2 regions of the Paraburkholderia sp. BR10937 genome follow, and region 1 is predicted to be linked to the other one. Evidence: predicted binding sites of a transcription regulator. Region 1 holds the regulator's gene; the other holds the start of a gene.
What was found. The regulator FliA, encoded in region 1, starts transcription of late flagellar genes. The targets are predictions, from matches to a motif close to CTAAAGTTTNNNNNNNNNNNGCCGNTA.
Positions count from the first base shown of each region.

Region 2: the regulator FliA is predicted to act here: its motif matches at 3,282-3,308, upstream of fliS (flagellar export chaperone FliS).

Region 1 covers NZ_JBFRCL010000087.1:8,093-25,563, forward strand. The annotation lists gene fliR (flagellar biosynthetic protein FliR) at 1-756, shown strand, start outside; gene flgL (flagellar hook-associated protein FlgL) at 840-2,084, opposite strand; gene flgK (flagellar hook-associated protein FlgK) at 2,096-4,123, opposite strand; gene AB4Y44_RS39525 (flagellar regulator YcgR PilZN domain-containing protein) at 4,332-5,093, opposite strand; gene flgJ (flagellar assembly peptidoglycan hydrolase FlgJ) at 5,362-6,363, opposite strand; gene AB4Y44_RS39535 (flagellar basal body P-ring protein FlgI) at 6,374-7,573, opposite strand; gene AB4Y44_RS39540 (flagellar basal body L-ring protein FlgH) at 7,567-8,280, opposite strand; gene flgG (flagellar basal-body rod protein FlgG) at 8,313-9,101, opposite strand; gene flgF (flagellar basal-body rod protein FlgF) at 9,167-9,925, opposite strand; gene flgE (flagellar hook protein FlgE) at 9,953-11,191, opposite strand; gene AB4Y44_RS39560 (flagellar hook assembly protein FlgD) at 11,218-11,865, opposite strand; gene flgC (flagellar basal body rod protein FlgC) at 12,068-12,493, opposite strand; gene AB4Y44_RS39570 (flagellar basal body protein) at 12,587-13,102, opposite strand; gene flgA (flagellar basal body P-ring formation chaperone FlgA) at 13,349-14,641, shown strand; gene flgM (flagellar biosynthesis anti-sigma factor FlgM) at 14,822-15,166, shown strand; gene AB4Y44_RS39585 (flagella synthesis protein FlgN) at 15,217-15,660, shown strand; gene AB4Y44_RS39590 (RNA polymerase sigma factor FliA) at 15,837-16,568, opposite strand; partial or broken gene AB4Y44_RS39595 (MinD/ParA family protein) at 16,925-17,471, opposite strand, start outside.
Region 2 covers NZ_JBFRCL010000071.1:213-5,547, forward strand. The annotation lists gene fliG (flagellar motor switch protein FliG) at 1-829, opposite strand, end outside; gene fliF (flagellar basal-body MS-ring/collar protein FliF) at 819-2,627, opposite strand; gene fliE (flagellar hook-basal body complex protein FliE) at 2,914-3,249, shown strand; gene fliS (flagellar export chaperone FliS) at 3,394-3,840, shown strand; gene AB4Y44_RS36795 (flagellar protein FliT) at 3,837-4,169, shown strand; gene AB4Y44_RS36800 (flagellar hook-length control protein FliK) at 4,254-5,335, shown strand, end outside.

The sequences.
Region 1 (17,471 bases):
CTCACGGCCTTCCTCTGGCCGTTCACGCGCATTCTGGCGCTCGTGGCGGTCGCGCCCGTGCTGGGCAACCGCTCCGTGCCGACGCGTGTGAAGATCGGCCTCGCGGGCTTCATCACGCTGATCGTCGCGCCCACGCTCGGCGCCATGCCCCAGGTCACGGTGTTTTCCGCCGAGGGCGTGTGGATCCTCGTCAACCAGTTCCTGATCGGCGTGGCGCTCGGCTTCACGATGCAGCTCGTGTTCGCGGTCGTGACCGCGGCGGGCGACATGATGAGTCTCGGCATGGGGCTGGGCTTCGCGAGCTTCTTCGACCCGCAGGCCAACACCAGTTCGCCCGCACTCTCCTCGTGGCTGAACATGATGGCGATGCTCGCCTTCCTCGTGTTCGACGGCCATCTGCAGATGATCGCGGCGCTCGTCGCCACGTTCCAGACGCTGCCCGTCACGGCGAGCGTGCTCGGCGCCTCGGGCTGGCAGCTGATCGCCAACTACGGCACGACGATCCTCACCTCGGGCCTGCTGCTCTCGCTGCCGGTGGTGGTCGCGCTGCTCATCACCAATCTGTCGCTCGGCATTCTGAACCGCGCGGCCCCGCAAATCGGTATCTTCCAGATCGGCTTCGCGCTCACGATGCTCGTGGGCCTGCTGCTCATCCAGCTCATGATGCCGAACCTGATTCCCTACTTTGCGCGCCTGTTCGACAGCGGTATCGATCAGATGGGCCGCGTGGCCGGCGCGCTGCGGCCGCACGGTTAAAACGCGCTTCGCACGACGCGCGCGCAGCACAATAAAAAAGCGGACCGGAGTCCGCTTTTTTTCGCCCGCTCAATGCCTCACGATCAAGGATTGATGTACTGGAACAGCGAGAGATTCTGCGTTGCCGCGAAGCTCTTCTGCGAAGCCGTGAGCGCGTTCGACAGCTGTTCGAACTGGCTGATCGCGGCCACCGTGTTGGTGCTCATGAGGTCGGTGAGGTTCGACGTGACCTGCAGCGAGTTGGTCGACGTGACCGTTTGCAGCGCCTTCACTTCCTGCTCGCGGCCGCCCACGGAAGCCTGCACCGTGATCACGTTCGAGAGCGAGTTGCCGATCTGCGTGAGGCCGGTGTTCAGCGCGTTGTTGAGGTTCGCGACCGCGGCGGTGGAGCCGCTCGTGGGCGTATTCAGCGCGGCGATGATGCTGTCGATGCTCGCGAACACGTCCGTGTTCTGCGACGCCGTGGCGGGCGTGACCGAGAACGAGTCGCCCGCGCTGGGCGTACCCGACATCGTCACGCTCATGCCCGAGCCGAGCGAGATTGGATTGCCTTCGGTGTAATTGGCCGGCGTCGTGGTCGTCGGCGGGCTGACGCTGTGGTCGGTCACCGTATAGGTGAGCGCGCCCGTGGTCGCGTCGGTGGCGAACGCGATCGAGTAGTTGTCGTTGTTGGTCGCCTGGGTCGGGTCCGTCACCGTCACACCGCTGATCACGCCCGTGCCCTTGTTCGATGAACTGCCCGAGGCCACGTTGGCCGAACCCACGGCCTGCACGCTCTGGAACACCGTCGTGCCCGTGTCGCCGACCGCGATGTTGCGCGTGCCGGCCACCTGCATCACGCGCTGGCCCGCGTCGCCGTTGTAGGTCACGCCGCCGCCCGACTTGTTCGAGAACACCTGCGAGGTGCTCTGGAAGCCCGAGAAGATGTAGTTGCCCGCGCCGTCCGTCGTATTGGCGAGCGTGAGCAGCTGGTTGCGGTCGCCTTGCATCTGCTGGGCGATCGCCTGGCGCGCCTGGTCCGTGAGCGAGCCGTTCTGCGCTTCGATGATGAGCGAGTGAATGCTCTGCATCGTGCTCGTCACGCTCGAGAGCGTCGTGTCCTCGAGCTGAAGCGCGGTGAGCGCCGTGGTCTGGTTCGACGTGTACTGCGTGAGCGTCGCGCTCGTGGCGGAAAGCGTCACGGCCTGCGCGGCGCCGAGCGGATTGTCGCCCGGGTTCGAAATCGCCACGCCGGTCGAGATCTGCTGCTGGACCTGAAGGAGCTGGGACTGCTGGTTCTCCATCGTCGACAGACTGGAGGAAAAAATCTGGGAAGTCGCGATACGCATGGGTCAGCGCCTCACTGGAAAATGCCGATCAGGGTCTGGAACAACGAAGCCGCCGTCTGGATCACCTTGCTGTTGGCCTGATAGAGCTGTTGGTACTGCAGCAGGTTCGCCGCTTCCTCGTCGAGGTTCACACCCTGCACCGATTGCTGCTGCGAAGTGAGCTGCGTCACGAGCGACTGCTGCGACGTGTTCGACGCCTGCAGCTGGCTCGCTGTATTGCCGATCGTGTTGACGTAGTTCGCGTACGCCGTGGTCAGCGTGGTCTTCCCCGTGTACGCCGTGCTCGACGTGAGGTTCGCGAGCGCGAGCGCGTTACGGCCGTCCTGCGTGCCGCTCTTGTTGCCCGCCACCGTGAAGGTGTCGTTGTTCGAGGGCGTGCCCGTCATCGTGAAGCTCACGTTGGTCGCGGTGGCGTTCGCGCCGGCCGAATCCGTGAGGTTCGTGATGGTGAAGGTCGCGCCCGTGGTCGGGTTGTAGGGCACGCCGGTCACCGGTGGCGTCGCGGCGCTGTTGATCGTCACGGTGCTGGTGGTCGTCGACCCCGGCGTCGTGATCGTGACCGTCGTGCCGTTGGGCAGGCCGGTCAGCGTGCCGGACGTCGAGTTGTACGTCAGCGTGACCGGCAGGTTAGTCGTCGAATAGCCTGTGCCCACCGCGCCTTGCGTCACGGTAGCCGTGCCTGCGTTCGTAGTCGACGCCGAAACGACGACCGGCGTGGCCGCCGCGATGGCCGCGGGGTCGGAGGTCGCGACCGAGAAGCTCGCGAGTGCGCCGGCCGTCGGCTGGATCATGAACGAGTCGCCCGCGCTGACCGAACCCGAAGGCGTAATCGAGAAGCCGCCGATCGTGATGGGCGCGGTGCCGTTCGGCTGCGTCGCGACCAGCGAGTTCGTCGTCGTGTCGGTGAGGTTCCAGTTCGTGCCGTCGTAGCTCAGCTTGTAGTTGTCGGTGAGCGGCTGCGTGCTGTTCGTGAGCGTCGCGCTCACCGTGCCGGACGTGCTGGCGTTCGTCGAGCTGGCCGTGACGAGCGGGTTGCCCACCGTGAACAGATTGCCGCCCGCGCCGCCCGAGAGCGTGAGACCAAGTGCGTTCTGCGAGTTCACCTGCGCGGCGAAGCTCGTCACGATCGCGCCCAGTTGCGACTCCGCCGGATCGAGCGTGGACGAGACGAACGAAACGAGGCCGCCAACGGTGCCACCTTGCAGCGCGGCCGACGACAGGACCTGCGGCGTGCCTTGCGACGCGGCACTCGCGCCGTTCAGGCCCTGCCACGTCACGGCCAGCTCCGACGGGTTGGTGCTCGACGGCTGCGTGCCGAGGTTGTAGCTCTGGCTGCTCACCACGAGCGGCTGGCCGTTGCCGAGGAACACGCTGTAGCCGGTGCTGCCCTGCACGACCTGGACGCCGACCAGCTTCGAGAGATTGGCCACGGCTTGATCGCGTTGATCGAGCAGCTGGTTCGGCTGTTGGCCGCTCGAGCTCGCGGACGTGATCTGCGCGTTGAGACTCGCGATCTGCTGGGTGTAGGTGTTGATCTGCGAGACCGCGCTCGTGAGCTGCGTGTTCACGCTCTGGCGCATCGCGTCGTACTGCTGGCTTGCGGCGTTGATCTGGGTGGCGAGCGTCTGCGCGTCGGAGAGCACGGTTTGCCGCGCTGCGGTATCCGAAGGCGAATTCGAGACGTTCTGCAGTCCCGTGAAGAAGTTCGTGATCGCCGTGGCGATGCCCGAGGTCGGGCTGCCCACGAGGTTCGAGAGCTGCGTGGCGAGGTTGTACGAAGCCGTGTACGAGCTGCTGGCCGTCTGCGCATTGTTGACAGCCGTCGTGAGGTACTGGCTGTACGCTCGCTGCACGGTCGCGGTGGTGACGCCGCTGCCGATATAGCCGCTCGACGTGTACTGACCCGCCGATTCCTGGTACACCGGCGACTCGACGGTATAGCCCGCAGTGGTCGAGTTGCTGATGTTCTCGCCGGTGGTCGAGATACCAATCTGCGCCGCCTGCAGGCCGCTCAGACCGATCGAGAAAATGTTGGACATGCGTAATCCTCGAAAGCGGCCTGCCCCCTGGCAAACCGCGTGGTGTACTCACGGTATAACGGCAACGCACTGCAAAAATTGAGCGCCCGATGGGGACGAAAACGTTAGCGAGTGAGCGCGTGCGCGGCTGCCGCGCGGCGGGCGAACCGGCGCAGCATGCGCTGCGCCGGCCAGGGTGTGGCGGATCGTGCGGGTGAGGCGGTGCCGCTCAGACGCGCGCGAGCGCGCGGCGCTTCATCTCGAGCTGCGTGATATAGCGCTGCAGCGTATTCTCGGCGGCGCCGGGCAGCGCGTCGAAGCGAAAGCCCATGTGATAGCGGCGGTCGCCGTTGGGCAGATCGATGAAGCGCAGCACGACGAGCGCGAGATCCACGCGTAGCTTGCCGTGCGCGCGCAGGTCGAGCTCGACGTCGGGCAGCACGAGCCCCATGGCGAGATCCGCGACGCGCTCCTCGGTCGTACGCAGCCCGAGGCCGCCGAGCGAGAGGTCATGCACCTCGTACGCGAAGCGCGGGCCGCCGCTCGGCAGCTCGCCGCGGCAGATGCACGGCTCGAGCACAGGCGTGTCGACGCGGAAATACTCGCGCCGCTGCACGTAGAACAGCACTTCGGGGAAGTCGGCTTCGAACGCGGGGTGCCCTTCGAACTCGGTGCGCCGCGGCGTCGCCGTCTTGAACTCCACACGCACGCCGTCGGGCGAGGCGTGGAACTGGCACTCGGGCGCGGCGAGCACACCCGCGTTCTGCTCGGGCATCGCGCCCCAGTCGAACACGAAAGTGCGCTCCCGTCCGTTGACGGCCAGAATGCGCGTGACGAGCTGTCCGCCGCGATACTGGAGGGTCAGGAAGTCGCCGCGATTGACGAGATTGCGTAGCTGGACGCCGATCTCGAGCGGATTGCGGCGCCCAAAATCGTGGGAGCCTTCCGCACCCTCGCCTGCTTCCTGTGGATTCGACTGAACGGTATTCATCGGCCTGCCGGAAATTCGTGAACGTGCCGGCGCGGGAGCGGACCCTTTCCGCACGCGCCGTTCGGGCGGTCTGACCGCCCGGATTGCTTTTCCATCTCGCCTGCATTAGCGGCAGACATTACGAAAAATTTAGGGATTGGGCGTAAAAAAAATGTGCCTTTTCCCTGCATGAAACACGCGTGCGCAGCTTCTTCCGGCAACGGCGCCGAGGCAACGTTTGCGGCTGCCTAATTGACGTCAACCGCGGCGGCGGCCGTCGGGTCGATCGTCAGGCCATCCGCTGCATGATGGTCAGCAGCTTTTTCGCATAGTGCGGGTCGGTGGCGTAGCCCGCGCGCTGCATGCCGTGCGCGAAGCCTTCGGCGCTCTTCGAGCCGTTGATGACCGACGCGTAGCGCGGATTGTTCTTGAGCAGCGTGGCGTAGTCGGTCATCGCGTCTTCGTACGAGTCGTAGGCGCGGAACTTCTCCACCACGCGGTGCGGCTGGCCGTTCACGTACTCGGTCGTGACCGTCGAGACGGTCTTGCCGGTCCAGTCCTTGCTCGCCTTGATGCCGAATACGTTGTGGCTCGTCGAGCCGTCGGCGTTCTTGATCTCGCGCTTGCCCCAGCCCGATTCGAGCGCAGCCTGGCCGAGAATGAAGCGCGCCGGAATGCCCGTGGTCGAGCTGGCCTGCTGCGCGGCATTGGCGAGCTTGTCGACGAAGGCGTCCACCGAGGCGTCGCCGTTGCCCTTGACCGGCGGCGTGAGCGCGCTGTTGCCGCTGTAGCCCGAGCCGTTGGCGAGCGCGCCGTTGGCGGCAGCGTTGCCGTAGGCCCGGCCGAGCGCGTTGAGCATCGCGAGGTTGCCCTCGCTCGCGTCCTTGCCCGAAAGCCCCGAGATCGCGCCCGCCACGCCGCCCGCACCACCGGCACCACCCGCGCCATCGGCACCGGCCGCGCCGCCCATGCTGCGCATGAGCTGCTTGAGCATCGCGTTCGCCACGCCGATGCCCTTGTTCGACATCTGCTGGGAGAGCTGCTGGTCCATCATCGAGGTGAACTGCGCGCCGTCATGCGAGTCGAGCGGGCCGTCGTCGGGCGTCGCGTCGCGCATGCTCTTGAGCATCATCTGCGTGAAGACCGCGTCGAACTGCTTCGCGGCCATCTTCACGCCCTGCTGGGGCGAGGCGTTCGCCGCGGCGCGCATCGAGTCGAAGCCCTGCACGTCGAGCGCGAAGCGGTTGGTGAGATCGAGGCTGCCGCCGCCGACGTTCTTCGTATTATCCAAGTTGCACCCCTTAGATGATCTCGAGGTCGGCGCGCAGTGCACCCGCCGCCTTCATCGCCTGCAGGATCGACATCAGATCCGCCGGCGTGGCGCCCAGCGCGTTGAGCGCTTTCACGACCTCGGCGAGATTGGCACCCGCCGTGACGAGCTTGAGCGATCCGTTGTCCTGCTTCAGCTGGATCTGCGACTGGCGCGTCGCCACCGTCTGGCCATTGGAGAACGCGCCGGGCTGGCTCACCGCCGTCTGCGTGTTCACGACGACAGAGAGATTGCCGTGCGCGACCGCGCAGCTCTCCAGCGTCACCATCTGGTTCATGACGATCGAACCGGTGCGCGCGTTCAGGATCACCTTCGCGGCCGGCGTGGCCGGATTCACGTTGAGGTCCTGGATCTGCGCGATGAAGCCCACCTGCGAGGCCGGATCGGCCGGCCCGTGCACCTGGATCGTGCGGCCGTCGAGCGGCGAGGCCGTGCCCGGGCCGAACATGTTGTTGACGGCCGAGACGATGCGCTGCGTCGTGTCGTAGTCCATGTCGTTGACGGTCAGCGTGAGCAGGCCGCCTTGCTGCGAGACCGGCGAGATCACCGCGCGCTCGACGATCGCACCGCCCGCGATGCGGCCCGCGGCGAGCTGGTTCACCTGCACCTTGCTGCCGTTGGCCGAGGCGCCCGCGCCGCCCACCGCCACGTTGCCCTGTGCGAGCGCATAGACCTGGCCGTCGGCGCCCTTGAGCGGCGTGAGCAGCAGCGTGCCGCCGCGAATGCTCTTGGCATTGGCGAGCGACGACACCGTGATGTCGATCTGCTCGCCGGGCCGCGCGAACGGCGGCAGCACCGCCGTCACCATCACCGCGGCGACGTTCTTCAGCTGCATGTTGTTGAGCGTCGACGAGGAACCCGACGAGCTCGACGTGTTGTTGATCGAAATGCCGAGGTTCGCGAGCATGTTCGCGAGCGTCTGCGTGGTGAACGGCGCCTGGGTCGTCTGGTCGCCGGTGCCGTCGAGACCCACCACGAGGCCGTAGCCGATCAGCGGGTTGTCGCGCACGCCCTGGAAGGTCGCGAGGTCTTTCACGCGCTCGGCGCGCGCCGGCGTCGCGTAGGCGACGAGCGCACCGCAGGCCAGCACGAAGCCCAACGCCACGCCCAGGGCGGCGAGCACGTCCTTCACGCGCGAGCGGCGCGAATGATGGAAGCGGATCTTTACCATGGCGCGATGTTCAGGAAGAAGCGTTGCAGCCAGCCCATCGTCTCGGCTTCGTCGATCACGCCTTTCGCGGAGTATTCGATCTTCGCGTCGGCGACGTCGGTCGAGAGCACGGAGTTGTCTCCGGCAACAGTGTTCGGATTGACGACGCCGGAGAAGCGCACGTATTCATTGCCCTGGTTGATGAGCATCTGCTTCTCGCCGGACACGACGAGATTGCCGTTGGGCAGCACGTTCGTCACGGTCACGGTGATGACGCCCGTGAACGTGTTCGAGGCGTTCGCGCCGCCCGTGGCGTCGAACTGGTTCGCGCCCGTCGTATTCAGGTTCGCGCGGTTGAAGAAGCCCGGCAGGAAGTTCGCCGTGCCCGAGAAGCTCGCGCTGGTGCCGCGCTTGGTGGCCGCGCCCGACGACTTGGTCGCGTTGATGTTTTCGGAGATGACGATCGTGAGGATGTCGCCGGTATTGCGCGGACGCTGGTCCTCGAAGAGCGGCCGCCCCGCGTAGCCGGGGTTGTAGATCGCGCCAGGCGAGGTGTTCACGGGCGGCGGGGGCGGCACGGCCGTCATGGGCTGCTGCGTGATCGGCTGCCGGTTGGGAATGTAGGCGCAGCCCGCCAGCATCGCGAGCGCCACAGCCGCCACGAGCGCCCGGGGATTGCCCGGATGCCGCGCGCGGATGCGAGGATGGTTTCGAACGGACTGCGACATATTCTTCACCGACTTGATTAACCAGGGAGACCTCAGACCTGCATCTGGCTGAGGGTTTGCAGCATCTGGTCAGAAGTGGTGACCGCCTTGCTGTTGATTTCGTAGGCGCGCTGCGTCTCGATCATGTTCACGAGTTCCTGCACGACGTTCACGTTCGACGATTCCACGTAGCCCTGGTTGAGCGTGCCCGAAGCGTTCTGGCCCGGCGTGGAAACCGTGGGCGCGCCCGACGATGCCGTTTCCGACAACAGGTTCTGCCCGTTCGACTGCAGGCCGGTCGGGTTGATGAACATGGCGAGCTGCAGCGTGCCGATGGTCGTGTTGTTGGCCGAACCCGGCGTCGTGACCGTCACGACGCCGTCGCTGCCGATGGTGAGCGAGGTCGCGTTGGCGGGCACCGTGATCGCCGGCATCACCTGGTAGCCGCTCGCCGTCACGAGCTGGCCCTGCGCGTTGGTCTGGAACGAGCCGTCGCGCGTGTAGGCCGTGGTGCCGTCCGGCATCTGCACCTGGAAGAAGCCGGCGCCGTTGATCGCCACGTCCTTCGAGTTGCCGGTCTGCTGCAGGTTGCCCTGCGTGTAGAGACGCTCGGTCGCCACCTGCTGCACGCCCGTGCCCACCTGGCTGCCCGAAGGCAGCTCGGTTTGCTGCGTCGAGTTCGCACCCGGCTGGCGCAGCGTCTGGTACATGAGGTCCTCGAACACCGCGCGCGAGCCCTTGAAGCCATTGGTGCTCACGTTCGCGAGGTTGTTCGAGATCACGTCCATTTGCGCCTGCTGGGCGTTCATGCCGGTGGCGGCGATGTAGAGCGATCGGTTCACGGTGTCTTTCTCCCGGTCCGGCCTCGCGCGCGGCGTGAGGCGGCCTTCATTTAACTTGAAATGGCTTAGCTGAAGTTGAGCAGCTGGTTCGCGCTCTGCTCGTTCTGGTCGGCGTTCTGGAGCAGCTTGGTCTGCATCTGGAACTGGCGCGCATTGGTGATCATCGAGACCATCGCCGCCACCGGGTTCACGTTGCTGCCTTCGAGCGACTCGGTTGCGACCTGGACGGTCTGGTCCGCGTCGGCGGGGTTGCCGTCCGACGTGTGGAACAGGCCATCGTCGCCGCGCGTGAGCGCGCCTGCCGGCGGGTTGACGAACTTGATCTGGTCGATCATGGCGATCGCGTTGGCGGGGCTGCCCGGCGCGATGGCCGAAACCGTGCCGTCCTTGCCGATCGTGATCGCGGAACCCGGCGGCACCGCGATCGGGCCGCCGCCGCCGATCACCTGCAGGTTGTTGGCCGTGACGAGCTGGCCGTTTTCATCGACGTGCAGGTTGCCGGCACGCGTATAGGCCTCGTTGCCGTCGGCCGTCTGCACGGCCATGAAACCCTGGCCCTGAATCGCGATGTCGAGCGGGTTGCCGGTATGCGAGATCGCACCGGGCGTCATGTCCGAGCCAGGCGTTGCCGAGAGCACGTAGGTGCGCGTGGTCTGGTCGTTCACCGTCGAGCCGTCGCCGAACGACATCGGCACGGCGCGAAAGTTGGCGAGCTGCGCGCGAAAGCCCGTGGTCGAAACGTTCGCGAGGTTGTTCGCGACGACGGCCTGCTGCTCGAGCGCCTGGCTCGCGCCCGTCATCGCGGTATAGATCAGTCGGTCCATGATGTGCCCGGTACGTGGTTAGACGCGTTACATCTGCAGCAGCGTCTGGTCGACGGTCTGCTGCGTCTTGATGGTCTGCGCGTTCGCCTGGTAGTTGCGCTGGGCCGTGATCAGGTCGACGAGCTGGTTCGTCAGGTCGACGTTCGACGCTTCGAGCGCGCCGCCCGTGAGCGTGCCGTGGTTCGTGCTGCCCGGCGTGGAGACCTGCGCGACGCCCGATGCCGCCGTTTGCTGGAACTGGTTGCCGCCCAGGTTCAGGAGGCCGTTCGGGTTGTTGAAATTGGCGAGCACGATCTGGCCGAGCGACATGGTCTGGCCGTTCGAGTAGTTGCCGGTGATGGTGCCGTCCGCGCCGATCGAGAAGTTCGAGAGCGTGCCGCTCGCGTAGCCGTCCTGGGCGAGGTTGTTCACGCCGTTGGCCGAGCCGTACTGGGTCGTGCCCGCGAGGTCGAGCGTCAGCGACTGGGGCGTCGTGGAGCCGTCGGTCGGGTTAATGCTGAAAGTGAACGACGTAGTGCCGTTGGTCGTTGCCGGGGCGCTGGCCGTGATGCTCTGCAGCGCGCCGGCCGAGCTGAACTGTGCCGTGCCGAGCTTCGACACCGAGCCGGCCTGGCCGGCATACACGTCCCACTGGCCGCTCGTCGCGTCCTTCACGAAATACATGTTGACCGTCTGGGTGCCGCCGAGCGTGTCGTAGGCCGTGACCGACGTCGAATACGTGTAGCTCTTCGAGTCGGTTTCGCTGAAGGTCGTGGTGGTCGGCGTCGTGGCCTGCGCGTTCAGGTTCAGCTGCGCCGTGATGTTCTTGGTCGCAACCGGCGCGATGTTGGTAGTCGGCACCTGCAGCGGCACGGTCTGCGCGGTATTGATCACGCCGGTCGAACTGGCGGCATAGCCCATCAGGTCATTGCCCGACGCGTCGGTGATAAAGCCGTTCTTGTCGAGCTGGAACACGCCGTTACGCGAATACGTGATCGTGCCGTTGTTCGACATCTGGTAGAAGCCGTTGCCGTTGATGGCGACGTTCAGCGCCTGGCCCGTCGTGCTGATCGTGCCTTGCGCGAAGTCCTGCTGCACGGTCTGCAGCGAGGCGCCGAGGCCGATCTGGTTGCCCACCGACGTCGCGATGGTGTTCGCGTAGACGTCGGCGAACTGCGCCGTGCTCTGCTTGAAGCCAACGGTGTTCGCGTTGGCGATGTTGTTGCCGATCACGTCGAGGTCGTTCGACGACGCGGCGAGGCCGCTCAATCCTTGCTGGTAGCCCATGTTTGTCTACTCCGCCTTTATCGTGTTCAGAGAATGGCGCCGACGCTCGAAAGCGCGACCGTTTTGCCGTTGGCGAGCGAGAGGCTCGCCGTGCCGTCCGACTGCTGGACCACGCCCTGCACCTTGCTCGCGACGAGCGCGGTGGCAGTAGCGGACTGGCCGTTGGTGGTCGCGCTGGCGGTGATCGTGTAGGTGCCGTCGGCGACCGTGTTGCCTGAGCTGTCCTTGCCGTTCCAGGTGACCGGTACGGTGCCGGCCGACTGCGCGCCGAGGTCGAGCGTGTTGACGACCTGGCCTGCCGAGTTGGTGATCGTGAGCTTCACGTCCGACACCGCCGAAGGCAGCGTCACGCCGAGCTGCGGCGCGCTGCCGCTCGACACGGCGGCGCTGCTGCCCGGAGCGAGCACGGTCGAGCCGATCAGCAGCGCAGCCTGCGCGTTCTGGCCCGCCGAAAGCTGCGTGGAGAGCGACGACAGCGACGTATTGAGCTGCTGGATGCCCGAGACCGTGTTGATCTGGGCGAGCTGCGAGGTCATCTGCGAGCTGTCCATCGGATTAGTCGGGTCCTGGTTCTGCAATTGCGCGACGAGCATCCGCAAGAAGGTGGTCTGCAGGTCGCTCGCGCTCGTGCCGCTCGACGACGCCGACGACGAACTCGAGCTCGTGCCGTTCATGGTGTCGAGCAGTTGCTGCGACACGGTGGCGGTACTGCCGCCGATGGTTGTGTTGCTGGAACTCAACGCGTTCTCCCTCGATTGCGCTTCGTGCTTTGGCGTGTGGTGGTGGCGGGCGCGGCTTCATTTCGCGCCCGCTGGTCTCTGTATGTACTGCAGTGTCCGTACTGACTGCTGCGTGCCGTGCTTCAGGTTTCCCGCTTTAGGTTCCGATCGTGAGCGTCTTGAGCATCAGCGTCTTGGCCGTGTTCAGCGTTTCGACGTTGGCCTGGTACGAGCGCGACGCCGAGATCATGTTCACCATCTCCTGGACCGGATCGACGTTCGGCATCGTCACGTAGCCGTCCGCGTTGGCGGAGGGATTGTCGGGGTCGTAGGTCTGTTTCATGGGCGTGGGGTCGTCCACCACGCCGGTCACCCTGACGCCGCCCACCTGCTGGCCCGAGGCCGTGCGCGCACCGCCGAGCGGGTTCACCGCGAACACGACCTGCTTCGCCTTGTACGGCTGGCCGTCGGGGCCGGTCGTGCTGTCGGCGTTGGCGAGATTGGACGCCGTCACGTTCAGACGCTGCGATTCCGCCGTCATGGCGGAGCCCGCAACGCTGAAGATGTTCATCAGGGATGGCATGGTTTCGTTGACCTCACATCAGGTGCGCGTCACGCGCGCGTTGGTCGTTCATGGCTTCGTTACTGCGTTTTCCGGCTGCGCTGCGAGCGGCGATCAGCTCGAACCCGAGGTGATCGCGGAGAGCATCGTCTTGATCTGCTGCGAGACCACCGTCATGCCCGACTCGAAGTGCAGCGCGTTGTCGGCGAACTGCACGCGTTCGGTATCGAGATCGACCGTGTTGCCGTCGAGCGCGGGCTGCACCGGCGTGCGGTACATGAGCTGGCTCTTGTAGGTGTCGGCCGGGCCGCCCGTCGGGATCAGCTTCGCGTCGCCGGCCATGTGGCCCGATTCCGTGGACGCCATCTGCATGCCGCTCGTCACGCCCGCGGGCTGCGCCATGGCGAGCGGCTGGGCGTTGCCGCCCGAGGTGGCCTTCATGCCCACCGTGCCGCCGGCGCCCTGCTGGCGCAGCGCGCCGGCGAGCGACGCCGCGAAGTCCACGTCGCGCGCCTGGTAGCCCGGCGTGTCGGCGTTCGCGATGTTCGAAGAGATCAATGCCTGCCGCGTGGCGCGCACATCGAGCGCTTCGCGCCCAAAGGCGAATTCGGCATCGAGTTTGTCCAGCATCGGGCGTTCTCCGTAAAACGAAAAAGGATTCGGCGTGAGCGCGGCGGGCTCGCCATCGGCGAGAAAACCGGCGCAAACGTTAGGCGCGTGGTCCGAAGGCCTTTGCGCATGGAGTGGAATATTAGGCGGGGGTGGCAAGAACCAATCGGACGAATAGCCGGTAAAGCGCCCCTCTATTCGACGCAAGCGCGCGGGGGCCGCCGCCTAGAATGCGAGGCGTGTCAATGCATTCGATGGAGAACGACAATGCCGCAGACTGCCCCTTTCCGTAGGCCGCACGCCGGCCTGGAGCGGCGTGCGCGCGCGCTGTCGTGGCGCGCGTCCTGGACGTGCGTGCTGGCCTGCGCCCTTGGCAGTGCGCTCGCTCATGCACAAACGCCGGCGCAACCTGAAGCCGCCGGCGGCCAGATCTTCATCGCGGGCCCCGGCGACCGCGCGGGCGCCGACGCCGCGCAGATGAACGCGCTGCTTGCCAGCAATGCGAAGAAGCCCGCCGCGGCTGCGGCCAGCAATGCTCCCGCCAGCGAGGCCGCGCCGCTGCGCGCGGCCAGCTACGCCGATCTGAATTCGCACGGCGTGCCCGAGGATGCGCGAGCGGGCGTCGAGTCGAACGGCATGATCACGATTCCGGGTCCCGGCGAGCGCGCGCCCCAGGGCGACGCGCCGCGCATCGTCACGGTTCCCGCGCCGGGCGCGGGCGCCCAGCCCATGCGCGTGCCGGCGGCCAATGCGAACAACGCGGGCACGCTGCAGCGCGTGAACCTGTCTACCGCCGCGAACCGCGTCGCCCCGGTGGTCGTGGACGCGGGCGCAGCGGCGCTCGCGGGCGCGAAGCCGGTTGCCAGCGCAAGCACCAGCGCGCCGCCGAACCCTAATACCAGCGCCGTCGCCACGAACGTGCAAGCCACGCCGCCCGGCCAGCAGGACGGCGAATCGATCCGCGCCGCCGCGCTCGCCTTCCTGCAGCAGCAGTCGGCAGGCTTGCCGGGCCACGTGAGCGTCACGGTCGCGCCGGTGTTTCCGCGTGGCCTCGCAGCCTGCACCTCACTCGAGCCGTTCATGCCGCCGGGCGCACGCACCTATGGCCACACGACCGTGGGCGTGCGCTGCATCGGCGCGAAGCCGTGGACGCTCTATGTGAGCGCGCGCATTGCCGTCGACGTGACCTACTACGTGGCCTCGCGCCAGATCGGCGCGGGCGAGGCGCTTTCGGCCGCCGATTTCATGCCGCGCGCGGGCGACCTCGCGAACCTGCCGCAGACCATCATCACCGATCCCAACCAGGCGACCGGCGCCGTCGCGCTCGCGCGCATTTCCGCGGGACTGCCGCTGCGCACCGACATGCTGCGCAGCGCCGCCTCGGTGGTCATCGGACAGACGGTCAAGGTGATCGCCGTGGGCAGCAACTTCACGATCTCCGCCGAGGGCAGCGCACTCAACAACGCCGAGCCCGGCCAGCAGGTGCGCGTGCGCACGAGCGGCGGCCAGATCATCTCGGGCGTGGTCAAGGACGCGGGTACCGTGCAGGTGCAGATCTAGGGCCGGTAAGCGCTGACAAGGGCCGGATCAGGGCGCGCTGAGCCCCGTCCGGCGGCCCGATCCGGCCGTTTCCGGCTTGGTGCGCCAGCACACGTAACAGCATGTAACGGTGGGATTTTCGGCTAAAGTTCGGCCCGACCTGTGCCGTTATCAAGGTCAAATCGATCAGGAACGCCCATCGTGAAAGTTGACTCCTCCACCCGCAATGATCCGCGCACGCGGCAGGATGGCCTCGCGCGCTCGCAAGCCGATTCGACCGGCATAAGCACCGACACCGCGGCCACCTCCGGCGCGGCAGGCAGCACGACCGCCGCCGCTCAAGGCGGCGCGAACGTGAGTCTCTCGTCGCTCTCGTCGACGATGCGCTCGCTCGCGGCGAGCGGTTCGGCCGACATCGACACGGCGCACGTGCAGTCGATCAAGGACGCGATCCGCAACGGCACGTTGCAGATCGACTCCGGCAAGATCGCCGACGGCGTGATCCAGACCGCGCGCGACCTCATGAAGCCGACGTCGGGCAACTGACGCCCGATGCGCGAGCGCCGCGCAAACCTCGCTTTTTTTGGTGCCTTGCAATGAAAGATGCCCTGTTGGCCACACTGATCGACGAACACGCCACGGTCGAGGCGTTCGCGTCGCTGCTCGCCTATGAAGAGAAGGCGCTCGTGTCGGCCGACGGCATGGAGGCGCTGCCGCAGATCGTCGAGCAGAAGACCACGCTCACGCAGCGTCTCGCGGGCCTGGAAAAGGCGCGCGACGCGCAACTGGCCGGCCTCGGCCTGCCGGGCGGCCGCAAGGGCATCGAAATGGCCTGCGACGGCGACGCGCGTCTGGCAAGCCAGTGGGCGCTGCTCAAAGGCTCGACCGAGCGCGCGCGCCGCAAGAATCTCACCATTGGCATGATGATTCGCACGCGCATGGAACATAACCGCCGCGCGCTCTCGATCCTGCGCGGCGAAACGGGCAACGGCTCGATGCTGTACGGTCCCGATGGGCGGCTGCCGGCGTTCGGGCTGTAAGCGCGCACGCACGTCGTTCGCCCAAAGACAAAAGCCGAAGCAATGATGCTTCGGCTTTTTTGTTTTGCGCGAGTCCAATCCACCAACAAAAAAGCCGAAGCGCTCTCGCGACCCCGGCTCTTTCACTGCAACTGCACTCCGGCTCGCGCTGGCAGCCGCGCGGAGCGTCTACCGCCTCAATTCTCCTGGCCGGCCCACGACATCTCGCGCAGCCGCGTGCGCAGGCGCGCCACCGCCTGGCTGTGCAGCTGGCACACGCGCGACTCGCTCACCTCCATCACCGCGCCGATTTCGCGCAGGTTCATGCCGCGCTCGTAATAGAGCGACATGAGCAGCTTCTCGCGCTCGGGCAGCCGGTCGATCGCCTCGACGAGCGCGCCGCGCAGGCTGTCGTCGAGCAGCGCCGAGAGCGGGTCCGAATGATCGACGCAGTAGCGGTCGAGGAACGGTTCGTCCTCGGCGGAACGGTCGAAGTCTTCGTAGTAGATGAGCTGGCTGCCGTGCAGTTCCTGCAGCATGCTCTGATACTCGTCGAGCGGCATGCTCAGATGCTCGGCGATTTCCGTTTCGCTGGCCGAGCGCCCGAGCCGCTGCTCCACCTTGTGCACCGCGCTTTCCACTTCACGCGAGGTGCGGCGCAGGCTGCGCGGCAGCCAGTCGTTGCTGCGCAGCTCGTCGAGCATCGCGCCGCGAATGCGCTGGCTCGCATAGGTCTCGAACTGCGCGCCCTGATCTTCCTTGTAGCGGTTGGCCGCGTCGAGCAGGCCGATCATGCCGGCCTGGATCAGGTCGTCGAGGTCCACGCTCGCCGGCATCTTGGCGACGAGCTGCAAGCCGAGCCGCCTGACGAGCGGCGCGTACTTCGCGAGCACGTCGGCCTGCGAAATTTTTCCTTGAGCGTTATACATCGTGCTCTCCACTTCTCATCTCCCTGATTGGCGTCGTCGTGCGCACGTCAGACGTGCTGCGGCGACGTCCGCTGCGCGGGCGTATCGGTCCGCCAGCCCACATGGGACGGCGCGGACGCGGATGTTGCGTTGGGTGCGGGATGCACACCCGTCACGGCCGCAACGAACGAATCGGCGTTCGCGGCGAGCGTGCTGTGTGCGGCGTTTGTTGCATGGGTAGCGTGGGGCTGGACGCCGGCTTGCGGCGCGTCGTCCAGATCGTCGGCGGGTGCGTGGCCCGCCGCTTCATGTTCTTCGTCCTTCGCGCCGAATAGTGCATTGGTGCGCGCCGTGGCCGGCGAGCACGCCGAGACCGCGGGTCGCATCGGCCAATGCGGCAGTTCGGCGGCCACGTGGCGGAAATCGCGCGCGGCGGCCGTCGACGGAAACGCATCGACGATGCAGCGTGCGAGCCTGAGCGCCTGCGCCATGTGCTGATCGGCGGCGACGCTGCCGGCGCTTTCGAGCGACACGCTCAGGTAGCGGCTCGCCACCCCCGCGAGGTTCTCGATCGCGGCCTGCGCGTCGCTGGCGTTCGCCACATGATTCGCGAGCACGCGAAACTGCGCGATCGCATGGGCGAAGTGCAGCCGTTTCATGCACGCGTAGGCGTCCGTGATCGACTGCGCACCGATGCGCATCACGATCAGCACGTCGTGCGCGTGCATGGCGAGCGGCGAAAGCGCGCCATCGGCGTCGAGCTGCGCGTCGATCAGGACGATGTCCGCGGGACCCGAAATGACCTTCTGCAGCTGGGCGGCCGTGTACTGCGCACGGTTGTCGCGCGAGGCGGCCAGCACGCCGAAGCCGAGCGCATGACGGCCCACGGCTTCGTCGAGCGTGCGCTCGCCGCGCATGACGGCG
Region 2 (5,335 bases), on a different contig from region 1:
TGTTCGAGAGGAACTTGGTGCGCAGCGCGGGCGGCGCACCCTTGAGCGAAATGATGAGCGACTCCGACTCGACTTCCTTGAGCAGCAGCTGGATCGCGCGGTCCTCGAGGTCGAGCAGGTTCTCGAACACGAACATCTGATCGATGATCTTCTGCGCGAGTTCCGCGTCGTACTGGCGGACGTTCTCGATCACCCCTTCTTCGTGCTGGCTCGTCATGAAGTTGAGGATTTCGGCCGCCGTGCGGATGCCGCCCATCGGGCTGCGCTTGAGGTTGTCGCTGCCCGAGAGGAGGTTCGTGAGCACGTCGTCGAGTTCGCGCAGCGCCTGCGGCTGGATGCCGTCGAGCGTCGCGATCCGCAGCAGCACGTCGTTGCGCAGGCGCTCGGTGAAGCACGAAGCGATTTCCGAGGCCTGGTCGCGGTCGAGGTGCACGAGGATCGTCGCGATGATCTGCGGGTGCTCGTTCTTGATGAGCTCGGCCACCGACCCCGAATCCATCCACTTGAGGCCTTCGATGCCGCTCGTGTCGCCGCCTTGCAGAATGCGGTCGATGATCGCGCCGGCCTTGTCCTCGCCCAGCGCCTTGTTGAGCACGTTGCGGATGTAGTCGTTCGAGTCGAGCGAGAAGGCGGTGTGCTGCTCGGCTTCCTTGACGAATTCCTGCAGCACGACTTCGATCTCTTCGCGCTTGACGTTCTTGAGCGCCGCCATGGCGGCGCCGATTTTCTGCACTTCGCGCGGACCGAGGAACTTGAAGACCTCGGAGGCCTCTTGCTCGCCGATCGACATGAGCAGCAGCGCGCTCTTGGTTGCGCCTTCAGCGTTCATCGTTCACCCAGCTTTTCACGACGGTTGCGACGATCTTCGGATCCTGGCGCGCGATGTTGCGCGCGTATTCCAGGTTGCGTTCGAATTTGTTCTTCTCGTTTTCGAAGGCGAGCAGGGCGGCTTCGCTTTCCGCGTTGTCTTCGCCTTCCGCGCCGGTGCCGCCAATGCGCACCGCTTCGGGGAGACCGTCGAGCAGCAGCGGCTCGCCGTCGGCCATGCCGGGCAGCGCGGGCGCAACCGGCTCGGGCGGCGGGAACGCGCGGCGCAGCGCCGGCTTCACCATCACGAAGTAGAGGAAGAGAGCCACCGCGCCAATGCCGAGCCACGTCGCAATCTGCTTGGCAAGCGCGAGGATGTCGGGCTGACGCCACCACGGCAGGTTCGCGTTCGGGTCGACTTCGGTCTGGAACGCGGCGTTCACCACGTTCACCGAGTCGCCGCGCCTGGCGTCGTAGCCCATGGCGTCCTTCACGAGTTGCTCGACCTGCGCGAGCTTCTGCGCGTCGAGCGGCTGCATGGTGGCGTGGCCCCTGGCGTCCACCTTCGGCTGATAGTTCACGATCACGGCGACCGACAGGCGCTTCACGTCGCCCGGCGCCTGTTGATAGTGGCGCACGGTCTTGTCGAGCTCGTAGTTCGTGGTGGTGTCGCGATGATCGGAGACCGGCACCGGCGCCGACGCGCCGTTCGCACCCGCAGGCGCGCTGATGGGCGCCGAGGCGGGCTGCGGCGGCTGGTTCGTGAGCGCGCCGGGCACGCCGCCCGCGCCGCTTTGCTGCATTTCCGTGGAAATGTTCTGCTGCTGGCTGCGGATCGCGGCGGCCTGCGGATTGGCGTTCGGACCGTAGGCTTCGGAGGTCTGCTCGAGCTTCGAGAAGTCGAGGTCGGCGCTCACCTGCGAGCGCGCGTTGCCGGCGCCGAACAGGGGCGCGAGGATCGCGTCGATGCGCGCCTGGGTGTCGTGCTCGACCTGGCGCACGTACTTGAGCTGCGAGGCGTCGAGGCCCACGCCCGTGGCGCTCTGGGTGAGCAGGTTGCCGTCCTGGTCGACCACCGTCACGTTGCGCACCGGCAGGTCCGGCACGGCCGAAGCCACCATGTGCGTGATCGCGGCGACCTGGCCGTCGTCGAGGATGCGGCCCGGATACAGGTTCACGAGCACCGAGGCGGAGGGCGCTTCGCGCTCGCGCACGAACACCGACGGCTTCGGAATGGCCAGATGCACGCGCGCCGACTTCACGCTCGCGATCGACTGGATCGTTTGCTCGAGCTCGCCTTCGAGCGCGCGCTGGTAGTTGACCTGCTCGGCGAACTGGCTGATGCCGAACTTCTGGTTGTCCATCAGCTCGAAGCCGACCGAACCGTTCTTCGGCAGGCCCTGGGAGGCGAGGCGCAGGCGCATTTCGTTGACCTGCTCGGCCGGCACGAGAATGGCGCCGCCGGCGTCCGAGAATTTGTAGGGAACGTTTGCGGCCTGGAGCGCAGTAATGATGGCGCCGCCGTCACGGTCCGACAGGTTGCTGTACAGCACCTTGTAGTCGGGCGCGCGCGACCACAGCACGAGACCCGCGACCACGGCCACGAGCACCGCCACGGCAAAAATGAGCGGCGCGCGCGGGTTGCCGCGCACGTTGCGCAGCGACGAGAGCGAGCCGAGGCGTTGCGCGAAGCCGCCGCCGAGGTCATCCGCGCCGCCCAGGCCTGCGCCCGCGCCAGCGCCGGGCGCGGCGCCCGCGCCAGAGGTGGCGAGGCCCATGCGGGCGTCGGGGTTGATCAAAGAATTGGCAGTCGAATCCATGCGACGGGTATCTCCGGAGGCTTCCAGGTCTCGCCTTGCATGGCGGAGACTTTCACGTGACGCATTATCCGGGGCCACTGGCAAGCCGATTGCGCGAATAGAGCCGGGTTTTCCCCCTAGTTTCGGGGCTGCCGAAACAGACCCGCTGCTATGCTCTCCTCCAGATTCGGCATCCTGTCAGTGCGCCGTCTCGGCCGGGCCCGCAGAATTGCTGCGCAAACGCTGCCACTCCGGCCCTGGGGCTCGTCCCCGGAATACCCTGCTGTCCCCTTTTCGTGGAGCAAACATGACCGTGCCAGTATCCCCGCTCACGTCCGCCTTGGCGCAAATGCAGTCGATGGCGACCCAGGCGGCCGGCGGCCCCACCGCAGCCGACGAAAAGTCGGGCGCGGCCACGGCCGGCGGGTTCGCGGCGGCGCTCAAGTCGTCGCTCGACCAGATCAGCGACGCCCAGCAGAAGGCCGTTGGCGAGTCGCAGGCGTTCGAACTGGGCGCGAACAACGTGTCGCTCAACGACGTCATGGTCGACATGCAGAAAGCCAACATCGGCTTCCAGTTCGGCCTGCAGGTGCGCAACAAGCTCGTGGCCGCCTATACCGACATCATGCAGATCCAGGTGTGACGGTGCCCGAAGCCTTCGCCCGCTCAACGCGCTAAAGCTTCTTCCCCTACGATCCGATAACCCGGCTAGAAGAGTCCGTCGCTCGTGCTTGCACAGCGCGTCGGACGACCGCATTCAAGCCAAACGTATCAAGGAGAAGCGCCGATGTTTTCCCCTGCCCAATCTGGAGCTAACGCCTATGCACGTGTGGGCGTCGAAACGGGGGTCATGGGCGCGAGCCCGCACAAGCTGATCGTTCTCCTGTACCAGGGAGCGCGCCAGGCCATCGCGCAGGCACGTATGCATTTGCAGGCCGGCAACGTCGGCCCGCGTTGCGAGGCGATCGCCAAGGCGATCCGGATTATCGAGAGCGGACTTCAGCTCGCGTTGAACGTCGAGGCCGGCGGCGAGATCGCCCAACGCCTGAATGCGCTGTACAGCTACATGACGAAGCGCCTGCTGGAAGCCAATATTAAACAGAGCGAGACCATGCTGGTCGAGGTCGATCGACTGCTGGCTACGCTCGAAGAAGCCTGGTTGGGGATAGCGCCGGAAGTGGCGAGGATGGCCGAACAGGCATCCGCGTCAGCGTCCGGCTCATTGATGAGATGATTTCAAAAGCAGACTACTTCGCCCGCTACGAAGCGATAGCGGCCGTGTCGGAGCAGATGCTCCACGCGGCGCGCGATGCGCACTGGAACGATCTGATCGGCTTGCAGGAGGAGTACCGGATCCTCGTCGATGCCTTGAAGGACGCCGAAGCCGTGGTGCGGCTCACGGTTACCGAACGGGCGCGCAAGTACGAGCTGATCCGCCAGATCCTCGCCGACGACGCCGCCATTCGCGATCTCGCAAGCCCTTGCATGGCACGGCTTTCGGCACTCTTTTACGGCACCGTGCAGCCTGCGCGGGTCTTGCAGGAAATCTACGGAGCCCGCTAGCGCGGCGCGTGGCGCCTCGCGAGGCAACGGCGCGCAACGCCCCATGAACCGGCAGCTCAGCGCCGTGCGCAGATCCGGAACACCATGAACGGAATCGACACCGGAGCCGCCGCGCTCCTCGCGAGCCGCATCGCGGCGCTCACGCCGGTCGGGCCGCAGAGCGCCTCCGGCGCGGCGCAGACGGGCGTCTCCGCGCTCGCCACGGGCACCGCCGCGCTCGCCGACGCCGCAACCAGCACCAGCAGTACGCAGGACTCGACCGAGACCGTGCTTTCGGCGGTTGCGCTGGCGCTCGACGCCATCATCCGCTCGGGCGGCGAAGCGACGCCCGCCGTGGTGGGCCGCGCGCCGCTCTGGGCCAGCCCCGACGCCGAGGCGGCGCCCGGCGGCGCGGCCACCTTGCCGCTGCCGGGTCTCGCCGGCGAGCAGGCGCAGGCGGCGCAAGCCGCGCTGCTCGCTGACGTGGCGCTCGCGGCCCAGGGTCTGGCCAGCGAGGCGCTGGCCGGAGCGGCCGACGCCGGAACCGATGCTTCCGCGCAGACGGCGTCCCCGCAAAACCCGCAAGCCGGGCAAACCGCCCAGACTGCGCAAACGGCACAAACCGCCGCCGCACAGGCCGGCCCGGTCGCCGCGCTCGCGGCGTCGCTCGCGCAGACGGTCAGCTCGAGCGGGCTCTTCTACGAAGCCCACCTCGCGCAATGGTTGCGCGGCCAGCTCTCGCCCGCCGAACTTGCCGACGAGCCGCAGAACCGTCTGCTCGGTGCGCACTCGCAACTGCCGCTCGACTGGAGCCCGGCCGGCGACGACATCGACGACGTGCAATGGACCGAGACCTTCTCCGACGCGCCGGGCGCCGCGCGCGGCGAAGCGGGCAATGCCCAGAACGCGGCCAACGCGCTCAATGCCGCACTGGCGCGCGCCTTCCCCGGGTTGGCCGATGCGCACGGCGAAACGGCCGCAAGCCAGGCCCAGGCGCGCGCGACGCTGGCCGACACCCTGTTGCCCGCCATGCACGAGGCCGCCGCGCAGGCCGCCGGGCCGACGGTCCATCCGGCCGTGATCCCGCTCGTGCGCCAGCAGCTCGATCTGCTCGCGACCGGTGAGTTTCGCTGGAACGGCGAGGCGTGGCCGGGCGTGCGGGTGGACTGGAGCATCCAGCAGGACGA